2 regions of the Pseudomonas sp. S30_BP2TU TE3576 genome follow, and region 2 is predicted to be linked to the other one. Evidence: predicted binding sites of a transcription regulator. Region 2 holds the regulator's gene; the other holds the start of a gene.

Region 1 (10,364 bases), 2.4 Mb from region 2:
CAGGCGCTCGCGGTACTGCTCGCTGCGCACCTGATTGAGCAGGTGCAACGCCAGCACACCGAGCACCGCCACCAGAATCAGCGCGGCGCACATGCCGCCATAGATACGCAGGAAGATCGAGTTCACAGGGGCTGGTCTACGCAAGCCTCGGGAACGAACAGATAACCTTTGCTGCGCACGGTCTTGATCAGCCGTGGATGCTCCGGGTCATCGCCGATCTTCGGGCGGATGCGCGAGATGCGCACATCGATCGAGCGGTCCTGACCGTCATAACCGATGCCCCGCAGCGCGGTGAAGATCTCTTCCCGGGACAGGATGCGCCCGGCATTGGCCACCAGCAGCCAGAGCAAGTCGAATTCGGCACTGGTCAGCTCGATGCCATTGCCCTGCAGCCAGGCTTCACGCAAGGCGTTGTCGACGATCAACGGGCCGAACTGCAGACGCCGCTGTTTTTCCGGGGTGACCTCGGGCGTTTCGCTACGGCGCAGCAGGGCCTGGATGCGCGCAAGCAGCAGGCGCGGGCGCACCGGCTTGCACACGTAGTCATCGGCACCCAGGTCCAGGCCGAGAATCTGGTCGGTGTCGTCGGTGCGGGCGGTGAGCATCAGGATCGGGCCGTCATAGCGGGCGCGGACCTTGCGGCAAATGCTCAGGCCATCTTCACTGGGGAGCATCAGGTCGAGGATCACCAGATCCGGTTGTTCCTTGATGATGCGGTTCGCAGCGAGCGCACCATCCCCTTCGATCGATACACGCAGGCCATTGGCTTCCAGGTATTCGCGGGTCAGTTCGGCCAGTCGCTGGTCGTCCTCCACAATCAATACCTGCCAGGCTTCTTGCTCCACGGGTGACCTCTGCTTGCCAAAAACACTAATAAGGAAGGATCCGCCCGTCTTTTTTTAATGATTCGGGGGGACAAATAGGTATACACGCTGGGCCGATTGTATAAACGCCACCCGTCGAGAACACAAGCGGGTAAATGCGTTCGGACAACACGGTTTTTTGTGATAGGGTTCGCGCCCTTAAAAATCCGCCCGAGCGTTTTCGATCGTAGAAAATCGCTGAAAAAAGGTCCGGTCCAGCTGCGTCGCGGCCTACACGCCGGTTCCCTCTTTCACACACAATTTACGCACAGGTTTATCCACAGGCAGTACGTTGCAATCGCCCCCCAAAACGCATTATCTTGTAGCCCGGCGCTAAAAAAACCCTAGATATAGGGTTTTGCGCAAAAAACCAAACACAAACCAGACACCAATTTCAAGCGCTTTTATTGCCTCTGTCCGGTTGAACCAAACGTATTTTCGAAAGACCAAACCGCGCGTGCGGATGGCTACTGTATTTCGGCCCCGAGTGGTGAAAACGGTACGGGTGTTGCAGTCCCGACTGCCACCTATAAAGGACCCCGGTTTCAGGCCCAAGGCGTGAGACCAAAGACTTCGGCATGGAAGCGGCGCCCGATAAAGCCCCCTTCCTCCTGTCCCGAAGTTGTTATGCCCGGCGCTCGCCGGTTGTAGTGCTTCAGGACGGAACGGTGGGCACCGTGATGGTGCCCAAACAAACATAGAGAATGTGGAGACACCCCCCCATGCAAACCGACACAACTCGCGAGAACCCGCAGGGCACCTTGCCGCAGGCCGCTGATTCGAATTCGGATCTGTCCGCCACCGCGCCTGGCCAACTGCGTGTGATCAAGCGTAACGGCACTGTCGTTCCCTACACCGATGACAAAATCACCGTCGCCATCACCAAAGCGTTTCTCGCAGTTGAAGGCGGCACCGCTGCTGCCTCGTCGCGAATCCACGACACCGTTGCCCGCCTGACCGAACAGGTCACCGCGACCTTCAAGCGTCGCATGCCATCGGGCGGCACCATCCACATCGAAGAAATCCAGGACCAGGTCGAACTGGCCCTGATGCGTGCCGGCGAGCAGAAAGTGGCTCGCGACTACGTGATCTACCGTGATGCCCGCTCCAAGGAACGCGCTGTTCGCACGACCGAAGAGCCCGTACAAGCGCACCCTTCGATCCGCATCACCCGCGCCGACGGCAGCCTGGCGCCGCTGGACATGGGCCGCCTGAACACCATCGTCACCGAAGCGTGCGAAGGCCTGGAAGAAGTCGACGGCGACCTGATCCAGCGCGAAACCCTGAAGAACCTGTACGACGGCGTGGCCCTGACCGACGTCAACACCGCCCTGGTGATGACTGCCCGTACCCTGGTTGAACGCGAGCCGAACTACTCGTTCGTGACCGCCCGCCTGCTGATGGACACCCTGCGTGCCGAAGGCCTGGGCTTCCTCGGCGTCGCCGAAAGCGCCACTCACCACGAGATGGTCGACCTGTACGCCAAGGCGCTGCCGGCCTACATCGCCAAGGGTATCGAATACGAGCTGCTGAACCCTGAGCTGGCCTCCTTCGACCTGGAAAAACTGGGCAAGGCGATCAACCACGAGCGCGACCAGCAATTCACCTACCTGGGCCTGCAAACCCTGTACGACCGTTACTTCATCCACAAGGATGGCGTGCGTTTCGAACTGCCGCAGATCTTCTTCATGCGCGTGGCCATGGGCCTGGCGATCGAAGAGAAAGACCGCGAAGCCCGTGCCATCGAGTTCTACAACCTGTTGTCGTCCTTCGACTACATGGCTTCGACCCCGACCCTGTTCAACGCCGGTACCCTGCGTCCACAGCTGTCGAGCTGCTACCTGACCACCGTGCCGGATGACCTGTCGGGCATCTACCACGCGATCCACGACAACGCCATGTTGTCGAAATTCGCTGGCGGCCTGGGCAACGACTGGACCCCGGTTCGTGCGCTGGGTTCGTACATCAAGGGCACCAACGGCAAATCCCAGGGCGTGGTGCCGTTCCTGAAAGTCGTCAACGACACCGCCGTTGCCGTTAACCAGGGTGGCAAGCGCAAAGGCGCTGTGTGTGCCTACCTGGAAACCTGGCACATGGACATCGAAGAGTTCATCGAGCTGCGCAAGAACACCGGTGATGACCGTCGTCGTACCCACGACATGAACACCGCCAACTGGATCCCTGACCTGTTCATGAAGCGTGTCTTCGATGACGGCAAGTGGACCCTGTTCTCGCCGTCCGAAGTGCCGGACCTGCACGACCTGACCGGCAAGGCCTTCGAAGAGCGCTACGAGTACTACGAAGCCCTGACCGAGTACCCGGGCAAGGTCAAGCTGTTCAAGACCATCCAGGCCAAAGACCTGTGGCGCAAAATGCTGTCCATGCTGTTTGAAACCGGCCACCCATGGCTGACCTTCAAGGACCCGTGCAACCTGCGCAGCCCGCAGCAACACGTCGGCGTGGTCCACAGCTCGAACCTGTGCACCGAGATCACCTTGAACACCAACAAGGACGAGATCGCCGTTTGCAACCTGGGCTCGATCAACCTGCCGAACCACATCGTCGACGGCAAGCTGGACACCGCCAAGCTGCAACGCACCGTGAACACCGCCGTGCGCATGCTCGACAACGTGATCGACATCAACTACTACTCAGTGCCGCAAGCGAAGAACTCCAACTTCAAGCACCGTCCGGTCGGTCTGGGCATCATGGGCTTCCAGGACGCGCTGTACCTGCAGCACATCCCTTACGGTTCCGATGCTGCCGTCGAGTTCGCCGACAAGTCGATGGAAGCGGTCAGCTACTACGCGATCCAGGCTTCCTGCGATCTGGCCGACGAGCGTGGTTCGTACGAGACGTTCCAGGGTTCGCTGTGGTCCAAAGGCATCCTGCCGCTGGATTCGCAACAGATCCTGATCGAGGCCCGCGGCCAGAAGTACATCGATGTCGACCTGAACGAAACCCTGGACTGGGCACCGGTTCGCGCCCGTGTACAGAAAGGCATTCGTAACTCCAACATCATGGCCATCGCACCGACCGCGACCATCGCCAACATCACCGGCGTATCGCAGTCGATCGAACCGACCTACCAGAACCTGTATGTGAAATCGAACCTGTCGGGCGAATTCACCGTGATCAACCCGTACCTGGTTCGCGACCTGAAGGCTCGCGGTCTGTGGGACGCGGTCATGATCAACGACCTGAAGTACTACGACGGTTCGGTGCAGCAGATCGAGCGTATCCCGCAAGAACTCAAGGAGCTCTACGCGACTGCCTTCGAAGTGGACACCAAGTGGATCGTCGACGCGGCCAGCCGTCGTCAGAAGTGGATCGACCAGGCTCAGTCGCTGAACCTGTACATCGCTGGCGCTTCGGGCAAGAAACTGGACGTGACCTACCGCATGGCCTGGTACCGTGGCCTGAAAACCACTTACTACCTCCGTGCCCTGGCTGCGACCAGCACCGAGAAGTCGACCATCAACACCGGCAAGCTGAACGCTGTTTCCAGCGGCGGCAACCACGGTGACGACTCGGTCCTGGCAGCGCCTGCCGGCCCTGCTCCAGTGCCGAAGGCTTGCGCCATCGACGAGCCGGATTGCGAAGCTTGCCAATAAGCTGAGCCGGTAAGCACCGAGAGGTGCTTACTAAAAACCCCCGATCAGCCGCTGGCGGGTCGGGGGTTTTCTTTTGCCTCAAGGAAAGCGGTGACTGAGCTGACGCTTTCGCGGGCAAGCCCGCTCCCACAGGGGACCGAGTCTTTCCAGATAAACACGATCAACTGTGGGAGCGGGCTTGCCCGCGAAGAGGCCATCACCACCAACACAAAACCTCAGGCCACAAAAAAGCCCCTCTAATGAGGGGCTCCTTGCACAGCACTGTCCAGCATCAGGTCATCTGAATGATGGTCTGCATGATGGTGCTCTGTGTGGAGATGGTCTTGGCGTTCGCCTGGTAGTTGCTCTGCGCCTTGATCAGGTCGACCAGTTCGTTGGTCAGGTTGACGTTGGACTCTTCCAGGGAGTTGGAAACGATCGAACCCAGGGTGCCAGTCTCCGGCGCATCGTAGCCTGGAATGCCCGACGCGTAGGTTTCTTTCCAGCTGGTGCCGCCTACCGGCTGCAGGCCTTGCTCATTGGTGAAGCTGGCCAGGGAAATCTGGCCGATGGGCTTGGTCTGGTTGTTGCTGAAGTTGGCCAGCAGCACACCGCTGCCGTCGATGGTCAGGTTGGTGATCTGGCCAGTGGCGTAACCGTTCTGTGCCGGTATCGAACGCGCGGTGTCGGCGTTGAACTGGGTGGTGTTGGCCATGGCGATGGTCAAACCAGCGGGATCGGCTGCGGCGCCGTTGGCTGTCCAGACGCCACCGGTCACGGAGCCCGGAGTCCAGTTGGTGATCTTCAGGTCACTGCTGATCACTGGAGCGCCAGGCGGGGCCGGGGTACTGACCGAAACCAGTTTACCAGTCGAGTCGAACGACATGGTCGAAGCAACCGGAGCGGTAACGGTAGGATCGCTGCCATCCGGGTTGCGACCATCGATCAGGGTGTAGGTGTCCCACGTGTTCGCGCCAGTCTTGACCATGTATTGATCCATGGTGTGCTGGTTACCCTGAGTATCGAAGATCGGGGTACTGAACGACTTGGTAAAGGTCTCGGTCTTGCTCGGGTCGAACTGGTTCGCCGCAACCGTCTGGTCGATCACCGCCGAGGTGGAGTTCAGGTTGATCGTCGACGACACGGTGCTGGTGGACTTCGGCGCCAGGTTGGAGGTGTCGATGCGCAGGTCGGTCAGCACGCCGTTGACGATCTTGCCGTTGGAATCCACTCCGTAACCTTGCAGGCGGGCAGTACCGTCGCTGTTGGTGACGTAGCCTTCCTTGTCGGTCTTGAATGTACCGGCACGGGTGTAGGTCAGCGAACCGTTGTTGCTCAGGACGAAGAAGCCGTTGCCCTGGATACCCATGTCGAGCACGTTGCCGGTGTTGCTCACGTCGCCCTGGCCGAACTGCTGGGAAACGTTGGCCAGGCGCACGCCGTTGCCGACGGTCTTGCTGCCGGTACCCAGGCGAGTCGCCGAGTACACGTCTTCGAATTCTGCACGGGACGATTTGAAACCGGTGGTTGCGACGTTGGCGATGTTGTTGCCGGTCACGTCCAGTTGCTTGTTGGCTGCATAGAGACCGCTAAGGCCGATATTGAAAGACATCATCCACTCCTTTGTGCCGTGTTAGTCGGCTCTACATACCAATGGTTTGTACTTTGGACAGGGCAACGCTGCCCAGCCCGGCCAGGTTGAGCATCAACTCACCGCCGCTCTGGCTGATGGTCACGCTGTTGACGGTCGCTGGCAGGTTAGTGATCAACGCGACGGACTTGCCATCGATCGTGGTCGTGGCGCCGAAGGTGTAGGTGCCCGCGGGTACCGTCTCACCCGCATCGTTCTTGCCGTCCCAGATGAAGCTGGCGTTGCCGGCCTTCTGTGAGCCCAGGTCGATGGTGCGCACGGTCTTGCCGGCTGCGTCGGTGATCTTCAAGGTGGCGGACGCCACCGAAGACGGCACGACCACTGTGCCGCTGAGGCTCTTGGTGGTGTCGACCACGGCCTTGTCGCCCGGCGCGATGACCGAACGGCCCACCAGCGACGACGCCTGCAAGGCCTGGGACGAGTTGTAGTTGCTGGCCAGACCGCTCACGGTATCGTTGAGCGTGGTGATGCCTTCCAGGCTACTGAACTGTGCCAACTGGGCCACGAACGCGCCGTTGTCCTGAGGCTCCAGCGGGTTCTGGTTTTTCAGCTGGGTCACCAGCAACTGCAGGAACGCATCCTTGCCCAGGGCCTTGTTGCCGGTGGCACTGCCGGTTGCCGACGCGAGGCCATCCGTCGTGGTGTTGGTCTTGATCGAGGAATTGGCCAGGATGTCGTTGAGACTCAAACCGCTGGTGGAATCGGTAACACTCATCTGAGTCGCCCCTTATCACTGACCGAGGGTCAGGACTTTCTGCATCATGGTTTTTGCGGTGTTCATCATTTCGGCGTTGGTCTGGAACGAACGGCTCGCGGAAATCATATCGGCCATTTCCTCCACCACGTTGACGTTCGGGTAGTAGACATAGCCCTTGGCATCGGCCGCCGGATGGTTCGGCTCGTAGCGCGCCTCGAGGTTGCTCTGGTCTTCGACCACACCCAGCACCTGCACGCCCTGACCGGCGGCGTCCTGGCTCTGGAACAGCGAGTCGCTGCCGCCGCTCTGGCCGCCCTGGAACATGGTGGCGAACACCGGGTGACGCGCGCGGTAGGTCTGGTCGATGCTCGACGAGACGGTCTCGGCGTTGGCGATGTTCGAAGCGACGGTGTTCAAACGCGTGGTCTGCGCACTCATGCCGCTACCGGCAATGTTGAAAACACTGGATAGAGACATGGCTTACTCTCCGCGCAGGGCTGACACCAGCCCTTTGAATTTGCTGTTGAGCAGGGTGAAGCTGGCCTGGAAGCCGATCGCGTTTTCCGCGTAGTTCGACTGTTCCAGCTGAGCGTCCACGGTGTTCTGGTCGATCGACGGTTGCATCGGCGTGCGATACAGCAACGACTCGTCACCATTACCCAGGCCTTCGGCTTCGATATGACGGCTGTTGGTCATGTTCAAGGCGAAGGTGCCGTTTTTGGTTTTCTCGTTCTGCTCGGCGAGCACCTTCGAGAAGTCCAGGTCCCGAGCCTTGTAGTTCGGGGTGTCGGCGTTGGCGATGTTGTTGGCCAGGACTTCGGCACGCTGGGCGCGGAAGCCCAGGGCTTGTTCGTGGATACCGAGCGCTTTATCGAAGCTGATGCTCATGTCGGGAAACCTTCGGGTGACCTGATTTTTCGTAGGATCGACATAGCAAGCCCCATGCCAATTCAAAAAAGCCCGGAAACCGGGGCCTTACCGGCCATGGCAATGCGGCAATGCCAGAAAAGCGGCAACGGTTTTCCGCCGCCTGCCGCTTTTCTGCCGCTTGATCCACTGTCGAGAACACCGCCTGACAACTGTGGGAGCGGGCTTGCTCGCGAAAGCGGTGTGTCAGAAAAACAAATACTGACTGACAAGACGCTTTCGCGAGCAAGCCCGCTCCCACAGGGGATTTGTGGTGTGCGGAGAGATATTGCGGACAAAAAAACGGGAGCCCCTGAGGACTCCCGCTTTTTTTGCCAACGCCAACAGAATCACTTCGCCTGGTAAATGATCCCCGGGCTGCACTGGACCATCTGGTAATGATCCGGCAAACCGTTCAACGCTTCGGAAGCACCGAGGAACAGGTAGCCGCCCGGCTTCAACGTGCTGTGGATGCGCAACAGAATGTCCTTCTTCACCTCGGCGGAGAAGTAGATCAACACGTTGCGGCAGAACACGATGTCGAACTTGCCGAGGCTCGCGTAGCTGTCCAGCAGGTTGAAGGAGCGGAACTCCACCCGGCTTTTGATCGGCGCCTTGATCGCCCAGCGCCCCGGCCCTTTCGGGTCGAAATAACGCTGCAGGCGCTCGGGCGACAGACCGCGGCCAATGGCCAGGCTGTCGTACTCGCCGGTCTTGCAGTTGTTCAACATGGTGCCGGACAGGTCGGTGGCAACGATCTGCACGCCCATCCTCAACTGGCCCATATTGACCCGCTCGAACTCGTCGATGGACATCGACAGCGAGTACGGTTCCTGGCCCGACGAGCACGCCGCCGACCAGATGCGCAGGCGCTGGCCGGGACTGGCCTTGATCGCTTCGGGCAGTACCTTGTTCTTCAAGACTTCAAACGGGTAGGTGTCACGAAACCACAGGGTTTCGTTGGTGGTCATGGCATCCACCACCTGCTCGCGCAAACCGCTGCGCGGCTGGGTCTGCATGCGCCGAACCAACTCTCCCAAAGACTTGATGCCTTGCTGTTCCATCAGTTTGTTGAGACGGCTGGAGACCAGGTACTGCTTGTTTTCACCGAGCAAAATGCCACAGGCTTTTTCCAGGAATACCCGGAACTGTTCGAAATCCAAATTACCCGTAGACAATGATGCCGCCTCTTAAATCGTGTTGACTGCCAGGGGCGCGGGCCCCTAGCTGATATCTGCTGCTTTGATCCGGTCGACTACCCGGGATGCCAGGTCATCAGGACGGAATTTGGCCAGGAAGTCATCGGCACCGACCTTCTTGACCATCGCCTGATTGAAAACCCCCGACAACGAAGTATGCAGGATGATATGAAGCTTTTGCATGCGCGGGTCGTTGCGGATTTCCGCCGTCAGGGTATACCCGTCCATCTCCGGCATCTCGATGTCGGAGATCATCATCAGGAACTCTTCTTCCGGCTTCTTGCCCTCGTCGACCAGTTTGCGCAGGTAGTCCAGCGCTTGCCGACCGTCGTTCAACGCCACCACTTCGACGCCGACCGTTTGCAGGCAACGCGTGACCTGCTTGCGCGCCACCGATGAGTCGTCGACCGTCAGCACGCGCAACGAAAGGGCCTTGTGCTGGGTTTCGACATCCACCACACCCACGGAAATCGCTTCCGGCGTCGGTGCCACTTCCGCCAGCACTTTCTCGACGTCGATGATTTCGACCAACTGATTGTCGACCCGCGTCACCGCCGTCAGGTAGTGATCGCGTCCGGTGCCCTTGGGTGGCGGATGGATCTCCTCCCAGTTCATGTTGACGATGCGCTCCACCGAGCGAACCAGAAAACCCTGGGTCTTGGTGTTGTACTCCGTGATGATCACGAACGGATTGTTCTTGTCCTTCAACGCACCGGAGCCGGTCGCCATTGCCAGATCAAGGATCGGAATGGTCGCCCCCCGGATGTTCGCCACACCGCACACAACAGGACTGGACTTGGGCATCAGCGTCAGCTGGGGGCATTGCAGCACCTCCCGAACCTTGAAAACGTTGATCCCGTACAGCTGCTGGCCGTCGAGACGGAACAACAACAGCTCAAGGCGATTCTGCCCCACCAGTTGCGTGCGCTGGTTTACCGAATCCATTACACCAGCCATGCCCAGACTCCTACACCAACGCCAAGTGTTGTTGCGACGCGCCTTCATCACTAATCGGCACGGCGCTTGCTTTTTTAATCGTTATGAACACAGAACCGACATTTTTTCGACGCCTGACCACACCCTACCGCAAATTGCTCGGCGTGCTGGCGGCCGTTTGCCTGTTCAACGCTGGCAGCCCTGCCCTTGCTGACGCGGTTACCTTGCCTGACATGCTTATCGGCGTCACTCAGGGCTTTCTTGAATTCACCGTAGAAGACTATCTGGCGACCAGTCAAACCGAAGGTCGCTACGAGATCCAGGTCAACCCGCTCGATCCGCGCATGCACATGCCCATGTGCGACAAGGAATTGACAGCAACGCTTGAGAGTCCAAAGCCGCTGGGACGGGTCACGGTCAAGGTCCGCTGCGAGGGCGCATCCCCCTGGACGGTCTTCGTACCCGCTCAAGTTCGCCTGTTTCGCGATGTCGTGACCACCGCCCGGCCACTGCGCCGCG
Region 2 (10,364 bases):
GTCGGGCGTGCTGCTGCACGAAGCTGTCGGTCATGGTCTGGAAGGCGACTTCAACCGCAAGGGCAGCTCGGCTTATAGCGGGCGCATGGGCGAGATGGTTGCGTCCAGGCTGTGCACCATTGTCGATGATGGCACCCTGGCCGGCCGCCGTGGCTCGTTGAGCGTCGATGACGAAGGCACGCCAACCGAGTGCACCACGCTGATCGAAAACGGCGTACTCAAAGGCTACATGCAGGACAAACTCAACGCCCGCCTGATGGGCGTGGCGCGCACCGGTAACGGCCGTCGCGAATCCTACGCGCACCTGCCGATGCCGCGCATGACCAATACCTACATGCTCGCCGGTGAAAGCGATCCGGAAGAAATCATCGCTTCGGTGAAACGCGGCATCTATTGCGCCAACCTCGGCGGCGGTCAGGTGGACATCACCAGCGGCAAGTTCGTGTTCTCCACCAGCGAGGCGTACCTGATCGAGGACGGCAAGATCACCGCTCCGGTCAAAGGCGCAACCCTGATCGGCAACGGACCGGAAGCCATGAGCAAAGTGTCGATGGTGGGTAATGATCTGTCGCTGGACAGCGGCGTGGGCACGTGTGGCAAGGATGGGCAGTCGGTGCCGGTGGGTGTCGGCCAGCCAACGCTGAAGATTGATGCGATCACCGTGGGTGGCACGGGCGCTTGATGGAACGAGCTTCGGGTGAGTCGCGTCGCGACTCACCCGATTCGAGATTCAACGCAGTCCGCGTTGAGTCTCGTCCAGCTCACGGATGTACTTGAAGATTTTACGGCTGGAAGCAGGAGGCTTGTTTTGCGCAACCTCATGCTGGGCCTGACGGATCAGGGAGCGTAGTTGCTGGCGATCCGCGTCGGGATATTCGACGACGAATTTCTCCAGTACGGCGTCGTCGCCGGCAATCAGACGATCGCGCCAGCGTTCCAGGTTATGGAAGCGTTCGTTGTACTGGCGAGTGGAGGCATCGAGTTGATCGAGCAGAACCAGAATCGCGTCAGTGTCCTGATCGCGCATCAGTTTGCCGATGAACTGAAGGTGCCGTTTACGCGCGATGTTCGCGGTGTGCTTGGGCGCATCGGCCAGGGCCCGGCGCAATCCGTCGGTCAATGGCAGTTTGTTGAGCAAGTCAGGCTTGAGCGTTGTAAGGCGCTCGCCGAGGTCAACCAGAGCATGCAGCTCGCGTTTGACCTGGGATTTGCTTTTTTCTCCCGTATCGAGGGAGTCGTCGTAAGAATCAACCATGGTGGCAGTCCGCAAAGAAACGCCGCCATGATAACCAGTCGGGGGCCACTTGTCCGGCCCGGTCGCTCGATGACCGTTACCGAAAGCAGAATTTGAGTGGAGAACAGCATGAGTGCAGTTGAAAGCGTCGGCCCACAAGCGTTGCCGGCACTGCAGGAACAAGTCGAGCAGATCATCGCTGAAGCCAGGCGCCAGGGGGCCAGCGCCTGTGAAGTGGCGGTGTCACTGGAGCAGGGCTTGTCGACTACGGTGCGCCAGCGTGAAGTCGAAACAGTCGAATTCAACCGCGACCAGGGTTTTGGCATCACCTTGTACGTCGGCCAGCGCAAAGGCTCGGCCAGCACGTCGGCCAGCGGTCCGGAGGCGATTCGCGAAACGGTTGCCGCTGCACTGGCCATCGCCAAGCACACCTCGGAAGATGAGGCCTCGGGCCTGGCGGATGCCGCGTTGATGGCACGGGATATCCAGGATTTCGACCTGTTCCACGAATGGGACATCACTCCGGAGCAAGCCATCGAGCAGGCCCTGGCCTGTGAAGCCGCGGCGTTTGCCGCCGACAGCCGGATCAAGAACGCCGATGGCACCACCCTCAGCACCCATCAGGGCTGCCGCGTTTATGGCAACAGCCACGGCTTCATTGGCGGCTACGCATCGACTCGCCACAGCTTGAGCTGCGTGATGATCGCCGAAGCGGACGGCCAGATGCAGCGCGATTACTGGTACGACGTGAACCGCCAGGGCAATCTGCTGGCCGATCCGGTCAGCATTGGCCAGCGCGCTGCGCAACGGGCGGCGAGCCGTCTGGGCGCGCGTCCGGTGCCGACTTGCGAGGTGCCGGTGCTGTTTTCCGCAGAGTTGGCAGGGGGGCTGTTCGGCAGTTTCCTGTCGGCGATTTCCGGCGGCAGCCTGTACCGCAAGTCATCGTTCCTTGAAGGCACGCTGGGGCAGAAGCTGTTTCCGGAGTGGCTGACCATCGACGAGCGCCCACACTTGATGCGTGCGATGGGCAGTGCGGCGTTCGATGGTGATGGTTTGGCCACCTACGCCAAACCGTTCGTCGAAAAAGGCGAGTTGGTGTCGTACATCCTCGGCACCTACTCTGGCCGCAAGCTCGGAATGCCAAGCACGGCCAACGCCGGCGGCGTGCACAACCTGTTCGTCACCCATGGCGATGAAGACCAGGCGGCCTTGCTGCGACGCATGGGGCGCGGGCTGTTGGTCACCGAGTTGATGGGCCAGGGGCTGAACATGGTCACCGGTGATTATTCCAGGGGTGCGGCGGGTTACTGGGTCGAGAACGGCGAAATCCAGTTCGCGGTCCAGGAAGTGACCATCGCTGGCAACATGCGCGACATGTTCAAACAGATCGTCGCCGTGGGTAATGACCTGGAGCTGCGTAGCAACATTCGCACGGGCTCGGTACTGATCGAGCGGATGACGGTGGCGGGTAGCTAAGCTTTGCGCTAAACAAAAAAGGCGTGCCACCCATCGGGTGGTACGCCTTTTTTTGCGACTTGAATGGGGCCTGCAGGAGCACGGCTTGCCGTTACTGGACGACGTTTATTCGCCTTCGTCGAAGTAGTTATTGATCAGGGCCACCAGCGCGTCCATCGCTTCCTGTTCCTGCTCGCCTTCTGTGCTCAGATGGATTTTGGTGCCCTTACCGGCAGCGAGCATCATCATGGCCATGATGCTTTTGCCGTCGACTGTGGATTCAGGTGTGCGTCCTACCCTGATCGTGCAGTCCTTGAACTGGCCGGCGACCCCGACGAATTTTGCAGACGCCCGGGCATGCAGCCCCAGCTTGTTGATGATTTCGATTTCCCGAGCAGGCATCGCGATGTGAATCCTTTAGCTGAGGTCGCGGTGGCGAACCTGGACGTTCTTCAGGGTTTTTTGCAGCGCCTGCCCCAAACGCTCGGTCAGGTAGACGGAGCGGTGATGTCCGCCTGTGCACCCAATGGCAATGGTGACGTAGGCGCGGTTGCTGGCGGCAAAACGAGGCAGCCACTTTAGCAGGTATGTGGAAATGTCCTGGAACATCTCTTCCACATCCGGCTGTGCCGCCAGGTATTCGGCAACCGGTTGATCGAGCCCGGACTGTTCGCGCAATTCCGGTTTCCAGTAAGGGTTGGGCAGGCAACGCACATCGAACACCAGGTCGGCGTCCACCGGCATGCCACGCTTGAACCCGAAGGACTCCACCAGGAACGCGGTGCCCGGCTCGGGCTGATTCAACAGGCGCAGTTTGATGGCGTCGCGCAGTTGATACAGGTTCAGGCTGGTGGTGTTGATCTTGAGGTCGGCGAGGTCGGCAATCGGCCCGAGCAGGACGCTCTCAACGCTGATGGCTTCGGCCAGCGAGCGGTTGGCGTTTGTCAGGGGGTGCCGTCGGCGGGTTTCCGAGAAGCGCTTGAGCAGGGTTTCTTCGTCAGCGTCCAGATACAGGACATCGCACTGGATGTGGCGGCTGCGGACTTCTTCGAGCAGCTCGGGGAAGCGTGACAGGTGACTGGGCAGGTTGCGGGCGTCAATGGAAACGGCGACCAGCGGTTGTAACAGCTCGGTATGAATCAAGGCGCGTTCGGCCAGCTCCGGCAACAGACCGGCAGGCAGGTTGTCGATGCAGTAGTAGCCGTTGTCCTCAAGAACATTGAGGGCGGTACTTTTACCTGAGCCGGAACGGCCACTGACGATGATCAAGCGCATGATTACTGACCGTTTTGCTCATCCAGGACTACCTGATACAGGGCTTCGTTGCTTGCAGCATGACGCAGCTTTTCGCGTACATCCTTGCGGTCGAGCATGCTGGCGATCTGTCGCAGCAGTTCAAGGTGCGCATCGGTAGCGGCTTCCGGGACCAGCAGTACGAACAGCAGGTCAACCGGCGCGCCATCGATGGCGTCGAAATCGATAGGGGCGTCCAGGTGCATCAATGCACTGATGGGCGAAACACAGCCCTTGAGACGGCAATGTGGAATAGCGATGCCGTTGCCAAAACCGGTGGAACCGAGTTTTTCACGGGCAATCAGTGCCTCGAAGACATCTTGCATCTCCAGAGCCGGCACTTCGCGGGCGATCAGATTGGCAATTTGTTCGAGAGCTTTCTTTTTACTGCCGCCCGGCACGTTCACCAGGGAACGGCCGGGGGTCAGGATACTTTCAAGTCGGATCATGGGTAGGGAGTGTTAACGACCGGTTGCGCCCTGAAGGAGGCTCTGGGTCTTTTCCTTATGCTTTTTGAGTTGTTTATCCAGCTTGTCGGTGAGTGCGTCGATCGCGGCGTACATATCGGTATGTTCCGCGTTTGCGACCACTTCATTCCCGGGAATATGCAGCGTGGCTTCGATTTTCTGCTTCAGTTTTTCGACGGTCATCGTGACCTGCACATTAGTGATCTTGTCGAAATGTCGCTCCAGTCGTTCGAGTTTTTCGCCGATGTAGGTGCGAAGAGGTTCGGTCACTTCCAGTTGGTGTCCACTGATGTTGACTTGCATACAGCTTCTCCTTCGTTGCCAGTGCATAAAGCGGTAGATCAGATGATCTACCACTGGAACGCTGTGGCGTGGCCCTACATCAACCGCTTGCGTTCACTCGAAGGCGCGATCCCGAGGGATTCGCGGTACTTGGCGACGGTACGGCGGGCCACCTGAATGCCTTGTGCCTCCAGTAAACCAGCGATCTTGCTGTCACTCAACGGCTTTTTCTGATTTTCCGCGGCAACCAGTTTTTTGATGATCGCGCGGATCGCCGTGGACGAGCATTCACCGCCTTCGGAGGTGCTTACATGACTGGAGAAAAAGTATTTCAGTTCATAAATGCCCCGGGGGGTGTGCATGAACTTCTGGGTGGTCACCCGTGAAATCGTCGACTCATGCATGCCGACTGCTTCGGCGATGTCATGCAGGACCAGCGGCTTCATGGCTTCGTCGCCATATTCGAGGAACCCGCGCTGATGCTCGACGATCTGGGTGGCCACTTTCATCAGGGTTTCATTACGGCTTTGCAGGCTCTTGATGAACCAGCGGGCCTCCTGCAACTGATTGCGCATGAAGGTGTTATCGGCACTGGTGTCGGCGCGGCGCACAAAACCGGCGTACTGGGCGTTGACCCTTAGCCGTGGCACCGATTCCTGATTCAGCTCCACCAGCCAGCGCTCGTTGTCCTTGCGCACGATAACGTCAGGAACGACGTACTCGGCTTCAGTGGACTCGATCTGCGAGCCTGGGCGTGGGTTGAGGCTCTGGACCAGCTCGATGACCTGGCGCAGTTCATCTTCCTTGAGCTTCATGCGGCGCATCAACTGGCTGTAGTCGCGGCTGCCAAGCAGGTCGATGTAGTCGGTGACCAGGCGCTTGGCCTCGGCCAGCCAAGGGGTTTTGGCAGGCAGCTGGCGCAGTTGCAGCAGCAGGCATTCGCCCAGATTGCGGGCGCCGATGCCGGCGGGCTCGAATTGCTGGATGCGATGCAGGACAGCTTCGATTTCGTCCAGTTCTATGTCCAGTTCCGGATCGAAGGCTTCGAGGATCTCCTCGAGGGTTTCATCCAGATAGCCCTGATTGTTGATGCAGTCGATCAGGGTCACGGCGATCAGACGATCGGTGTCGGACATCGGGGCCAGGTTCAGTTGCCACAGCAAGTGGCTTTGCAGGCTTTCGCCGGCCGAGGTGCGGGTGGTGAAGTCCCACTCGTCATCATCATTGCTGGGCAGGCTGCTGGCGCTGGTCTGGTAAACGTCTTCCCACGCGGTGTCGACGGGGAGTTCGTTGGGGATGCGCTCGTTCCAGTCGCCCTCATCGAGGCTGTCAACCGTCGGGGCGCTTTCCTGGTAGGAGGGTTCCTGAATGTCGGTGTTGGGCTTTTGTTCGGTGTTGTCGGCCAAGGGGTCGGAATTGTCGAAGTCGTCGCCTTCTTCCTGGCGTTCGAGCATCGGATTGGACTCCAGGGCCTCCTGGATTTCCTGTTGCAGGTCCAGGGTCGACAATTGGAGCAGGCGGATGGCCTGTTGCAGCTGCGGTGTCATCGTCAGCTGCTGGCCCATTCTCAAGACTAGCGATGGTTTCATGGCAGGGGCTTAACACCTTAATTCGCCGGCGCACATGCGCCATCCACTACAGGGCGCCGGGGCGCCAAACATAAGCAAATTATATGCCCGAAACTGAAGTGTTTGCCTAGAGCGCAGTAACAATAAAAACCTGTTGATTTTTATTGTTACTGCGGTCTGGCATTCGCCATGACTGCTTCAGCGCTTACAGGCGGAACTCATGGCCAAGGTACACTTCCTTGACCAGGTTGTTGGCCAGGATGGTTTCAGCGTCACCTTCGGCGATCAACTGGCCGTCGTTGACGATATAGGCCGTTTCGCAGATATCCAGGGTTTCACGAACGTTGTGGTCCGTGATCAGCACGCCAATGCCTTTGGCCTTGAGGTGGTAAATAATCTGTTTGATGTCGCCGACCGAAATCGGGTCCACGCCGGCGAAGGGTTCGTCGAGGAGGATGAATTTCGGATTGGTGGCCAGGGCGCGGGCGATTTCCACGCGACGGCGCTCACCGCCGGACAGGCTCATGCCGAGGTTGTCGCGGATGTGGCTGATGTGGAATTCCTGCAGCAGGCTTTCCAGTTCCTTTCGACGACCAGCCTTGTCGAGTTCCTTGCGGGTCTCGAGGATGGCCATAATGTTGTCGGCTACCGACAGTTTGCGAAAGATCGATGCTTCTTGCGGCAAGTAGCCGATACCGGCCTTTGCGCGGCCGTGCATCGGCTGGTGGCTGACGTCGAGGTCGTCGATCAGGACGCGGCCCTGGTCGGCCTGTACCAGGCCGACGATCATGTAGAAGCAAGTGGTTTTGCCGGCACCGTTGGGGCCAAGCAGGCCGACGATCTGACCGCTGTCGATGGATAGGCTGACATCGCGCACGACCTGGCGGCTCTTGTAGCTCTTGGCCAGATGCTGAGCTTTCAGAGTTGCCATTACTGGGCCTTTTGCTCGTCGGTTTTCTTTTTCGGCTGGATCACCATGTCGATGCGCGGGCGCGACTCGGTGACCTTGCTGCCCGTGGCGCGACCGGCGCTGGCGAGCTTCTTGACCGTGTCGTAGACGATTTTTTCGCCTTGGGTGACGTTGTTGTCCTTGTCGACAACTTTGGCCTTGTCGATCAGTACGACGCGGTTTTGCGCGGCGTGATACTGGATGGTCACGCCCCAGCCCTGAACAGGCTTGGTATCGCCGGCCGTTTGCAATTGCTCGAAGTACGCCAGATTGCCCACCGAGGTCACTACGTCGATGTCACCGGTCGGAGTGCGGGTGATGGTAACGGTGTTGCCTGTCACCTTCATCGAGCCTTGGGTGATGATCACGTCACCCTTATAGGTGGCGATACCTTGCTTGTCGTCCAGTTGGGCATCGTCGGCCTGAATGCGGATAGGCTGCTGTTGATCTTCCGGCAGAGCCCAGGCGCTCACGCTTCCCAGTGCTGCGCTCAGACTGAGCAAAATCGGGAGGGTTTTAACGAGCCTCATACTGTCCTCTTACGTTCGATAGCAGGTGTATCCTGCTTTCTTTCAAATACGCCTTCATTCCCTTGCCAGTCGATACACCGCCAGCGCCGTCGATTCTAACGTCTTGCTCGGTCTGCGCATATTGCTGCTGCGGGAACACGGTCATGCGGGTGCTGGTGATCAGGGTCTTGCGGTTTTTCTCGTCGAAACGCGTGATACGCACGTCATCGATCAGTTCGACCTGTGTGCCGTCAGGGTTGACCTCGCCGTGCAGGCTCTGGACGTGCCACGGAAATTCAGTGCCGCGGAACACATTCAGGTCGGGGTTGGTCAACAATGTCACCTCGGTCGCTTTCAGGTGCTCGACCTTGTCGGACACCAGATCATATTGCAGCTTGCCGTCCGGCAGGTACTGCACGCTGTGGGCGTTGATGGCGTAATAGTCGATCGCGCTTTCATCGACCGGCGTTACCGGCTTGTCGAGAAAGCGTTCCGGGCTGATGTTCCAGTAGCCAACCGCGGCGAAAATCGCCACGATGCAACTGAACAGCAGGGTGTTGCGAAACTTTTTGCTCAGCATAGTGGGCTCACAGGTACGCCGTATTGGCCGCATCGAGGCGGTCCTGGGCGCGCAGGATCAATTCGCAGAATTCGCGAGCGGCACCTTCGCCGCCACGGGCGAGGGTGATGCCGTGAGCGTGTTCACGCACGAAACTGGCGGCATTGGCCACTGCCATGCCCAGGCCGACGCGGCGAATCACCGGAAGGTCCGGCAGATCATCGCCGAGGTAGGCAACCTGTTCATAGCTCAGATTGAGTTGGGCCAATAGCTCATCGAGTACCACCAGTTTGTCTTCACGTCCCTGATACAGATGCGGGATACCGAGGTTCCTGGCTCGCCGTTCGACCACCGGGGTCTTGCGGCCACTGATGATGGCCGTCTGCACGCCGGCAGCCATCAGCATCTTGATGCCCTGGCCGTCGAGTGTGTTGAACGTCTTGAATTCGCTGCCGTCTTCGAGGAAGTACAGGCGCCCATCGGTCAGCACGCCATCGACATCGAACACCGCCAGTTTGATCTGTTTGCCGCGTTGCAGCAGGTCTGCACTCATTACATTACTCCTGCGCGCAGCAAGTCGTGCATGTTCAAGGCGCCGACCGGGCGGTCTTCGCTGTCGACCACGACCAGCGCGTTGATCTTGTGGTCTTCCATGATTTTCAGCGCTTCGGCGGCGAGCATCTCGGCACGCGCGGTCTTGCCATGGGCTGTCATGACCTGGTCGATGCAGGCACTGTGGATGTCGATGCTGCGGTCCAGTGTGCGGCGCAAGTCACCGTCGGTGAAGATTCCGGCCAGTTTGCCGTCGGCTTCCAGGATGACGGTCATGCCCAGGCCCTTGCGGGTCATTTCCATCAGGGCATCCTTGAGCAGGGTGCCGCGCTGGACCTGCGGCAGTTCCTGGCCTGCGTGCATGACATTTTCCACTTTCAGCAGCAGGCGTCGGCCCAGGGCGCCGCCGGGATGGGAAAAAGCGAAGTCTTCGGCGGTAAAGCCACGCGCTTCCAGCAGCGCGACTGACAGGGCGTCGCCCATGACCAGTGCGGCGGTGGTCGACGAGGTGGGTGCCAGGTTCAACGGGCAGGCCTCGTGCTCGACGTGGACGTTCAGGTTGACCTCGGCGGCTTTGGCCAGCGGCGAGTCAGGATTGCCGGTCATGCTGATCAACTGAATGCCCAGGCGCTTGATCAGTGGCAGCAGGGTAACGATTTCATTGGTGGAACCGGAGTTCGAGAGCGCCAGAATGATGTCGTCGCGGGTAATCATGCCCATGTCACCGTGGCTGGCTTCAGCCGGGTGCACAAAAAATGCCGTGGTGCCGGTGCTGGCCAGGGTCGCGGCAATCTTGTTGCCGATGTGCCCCGACTTGCCCATGCCGACCACGACCACGCGGCCTTTGCTGGCCAGAATCATCTCGCAAGCGCGTACGAAATCTGCGTCGATATGGGGTAGCAGGCCTTGCACGGCTTCTACTTCGAGGCGGATGGTGCGTTGTGCTGATTGAATCAGGTCGCTGGATTGGCTCATGTCAGAAATCGTATAGCCTGATGAAAAGGCGGCGATTATAGCGGTTATGATCGAATCCCTCACGCAAGTTCGTCGCGCATTGTTATTTTCAGTTACCGGAAACCTTCTAAATGGGGCTTTCAAGCTGACATGCAGTTGAACATGACCCGGCTTTGGCCTTGGGGACGCAGCCTTTGCAGTGGTATAGTTCGCCGCCAGTTCGGCCTGCCCGGGAGGTATGTGCTTTTGTCAGAAAGCCAGGCGTCCGAGTGAGAGGCTGCATCGCAAGGAGTTTAGATGAGTGCCGATAACGCCTACGCGGTCGAGCTGAAGGGACTGTCCTTCAAGCGCGGTGCGCGCAGCATTTTCAACAATGTCGATATCCGTATCCCTCGCGGCAAGGTCACCGGCATCATGGGACCTTCCGGGTGTGGCAAGACCACGCTTTTGCGTCTGATGGGCGCCCAGTTGCGGCCCACCAAGGGCGAAGTCTGGGTCAATGGTCAGAACCTGCCAAAACTGTCGCGCAGCGATCTGTTCGA

The links. Region 2 encodes sigma-54, which starts transcription at its own class of promoters, with help from an activator protein. Its sites were predicted from a motif close to ANTGGCATNNANNTTGCTNT; they were not measured.
Region 1: the regulator sigma-54 is predicted to act here: its motif matches at 7,735-7,754, upstream of flgB (flagellar basal body rod protein FlgB).

Annotation. Positions count from the first base shown of each region.
Region 1 is NZ_JBNDLK010000001.1:4,745,752-4,756,115, reverse strand. Features, by position in the region: gene ABIA48_RS21675 (ATP-binding protein) at 1-126, opposite strand, end outside; gene ABIA48_RS21670 (winged helix-turn-helix domain-containing protein) at 123-845, opposite strand; gene ABIA48_RS21665 (ribonucleoside-diphosphate reductase subunit alpha) at 1,586-4,477, shown strand; gene flgE (flagellar hook protein FlgE) at 4,749-6,068, opposite strand; gene flgD (flagellar hook assembly protein FlgD) at 6,100-6,822, opposite strand; gene flgC (flagellar basal body rod protein FlgC) at 6,838-7,281, opposite strand; gene flgB (flagellar basal body rod protein FlgB) at 7,285-7,692, opposite strand; gene cheR (protein-glutamate O-methyltransferase CheR) at 8,061-8,888, opposite strand; gene ABIA48_RS21635 (chemotaxis protein CheV) at 8,934-9,866, opposite strand; gene flgA (flagellar basal body P-ring formation chaperone FlgA) at 9,950-10,364, shown strand, end outside.
Region 2 is NZ_JBNDLK010000001.1:2,322,045-2,332,408, reverse strand. Features, by position in the region: gene tldD (metalloprotease TldD) at 1-682, shown strand, start outside; gene yjgA (ribosome biogenesis factor YjgA) at 731-1,255, opposite strand; gene pmbA (metalloprotease PmbA) at 1,364-2,710, shown strand; gene ABIA48_RS10625 (HPr family phosphocarrier protein) at 2,816-3,091, opposite strand; gene rapZ (RNase adapter RapZ) at 3,107-3,964, opposite strand; gene ptsN (PTS IIA-like nitrogen regulatory protein PtsN) at 3,967-4,431, opposite strand; gene hpf (ribosome hibernation-promoting factor, HPF/YfiA family) at 4,444-4,752, opposite strand; gene ABIA48_RS10605 (RNA polymerase factor sigma-54) at 4,827-6,320, opposite strand; gene lptB (LPS export ABC transporter ATP-binding protein) at 6,505-7,230, opposite strand; gene lptA (lipopolysaccharide transport periplasmic protein LptA) at 7,230-7,778, opposite strand; gene lptC (LPS export ABC transporter periplasmic protein LptC) at 7,765-8,337, opposite strand; gene ABIA48_RS10585 (KdsC family phosphatase) at 8,345-8,869, opposite strand; gene ABIA48_RS10580 (KpsF/GutQ family sugar-phosphate isomerase) at 8,869-9,843, opposite strand; gene ABIA48_RS10575 (ATP-binding cassette domain-containing protein) at 10,120-10,364, shown strand, end outside.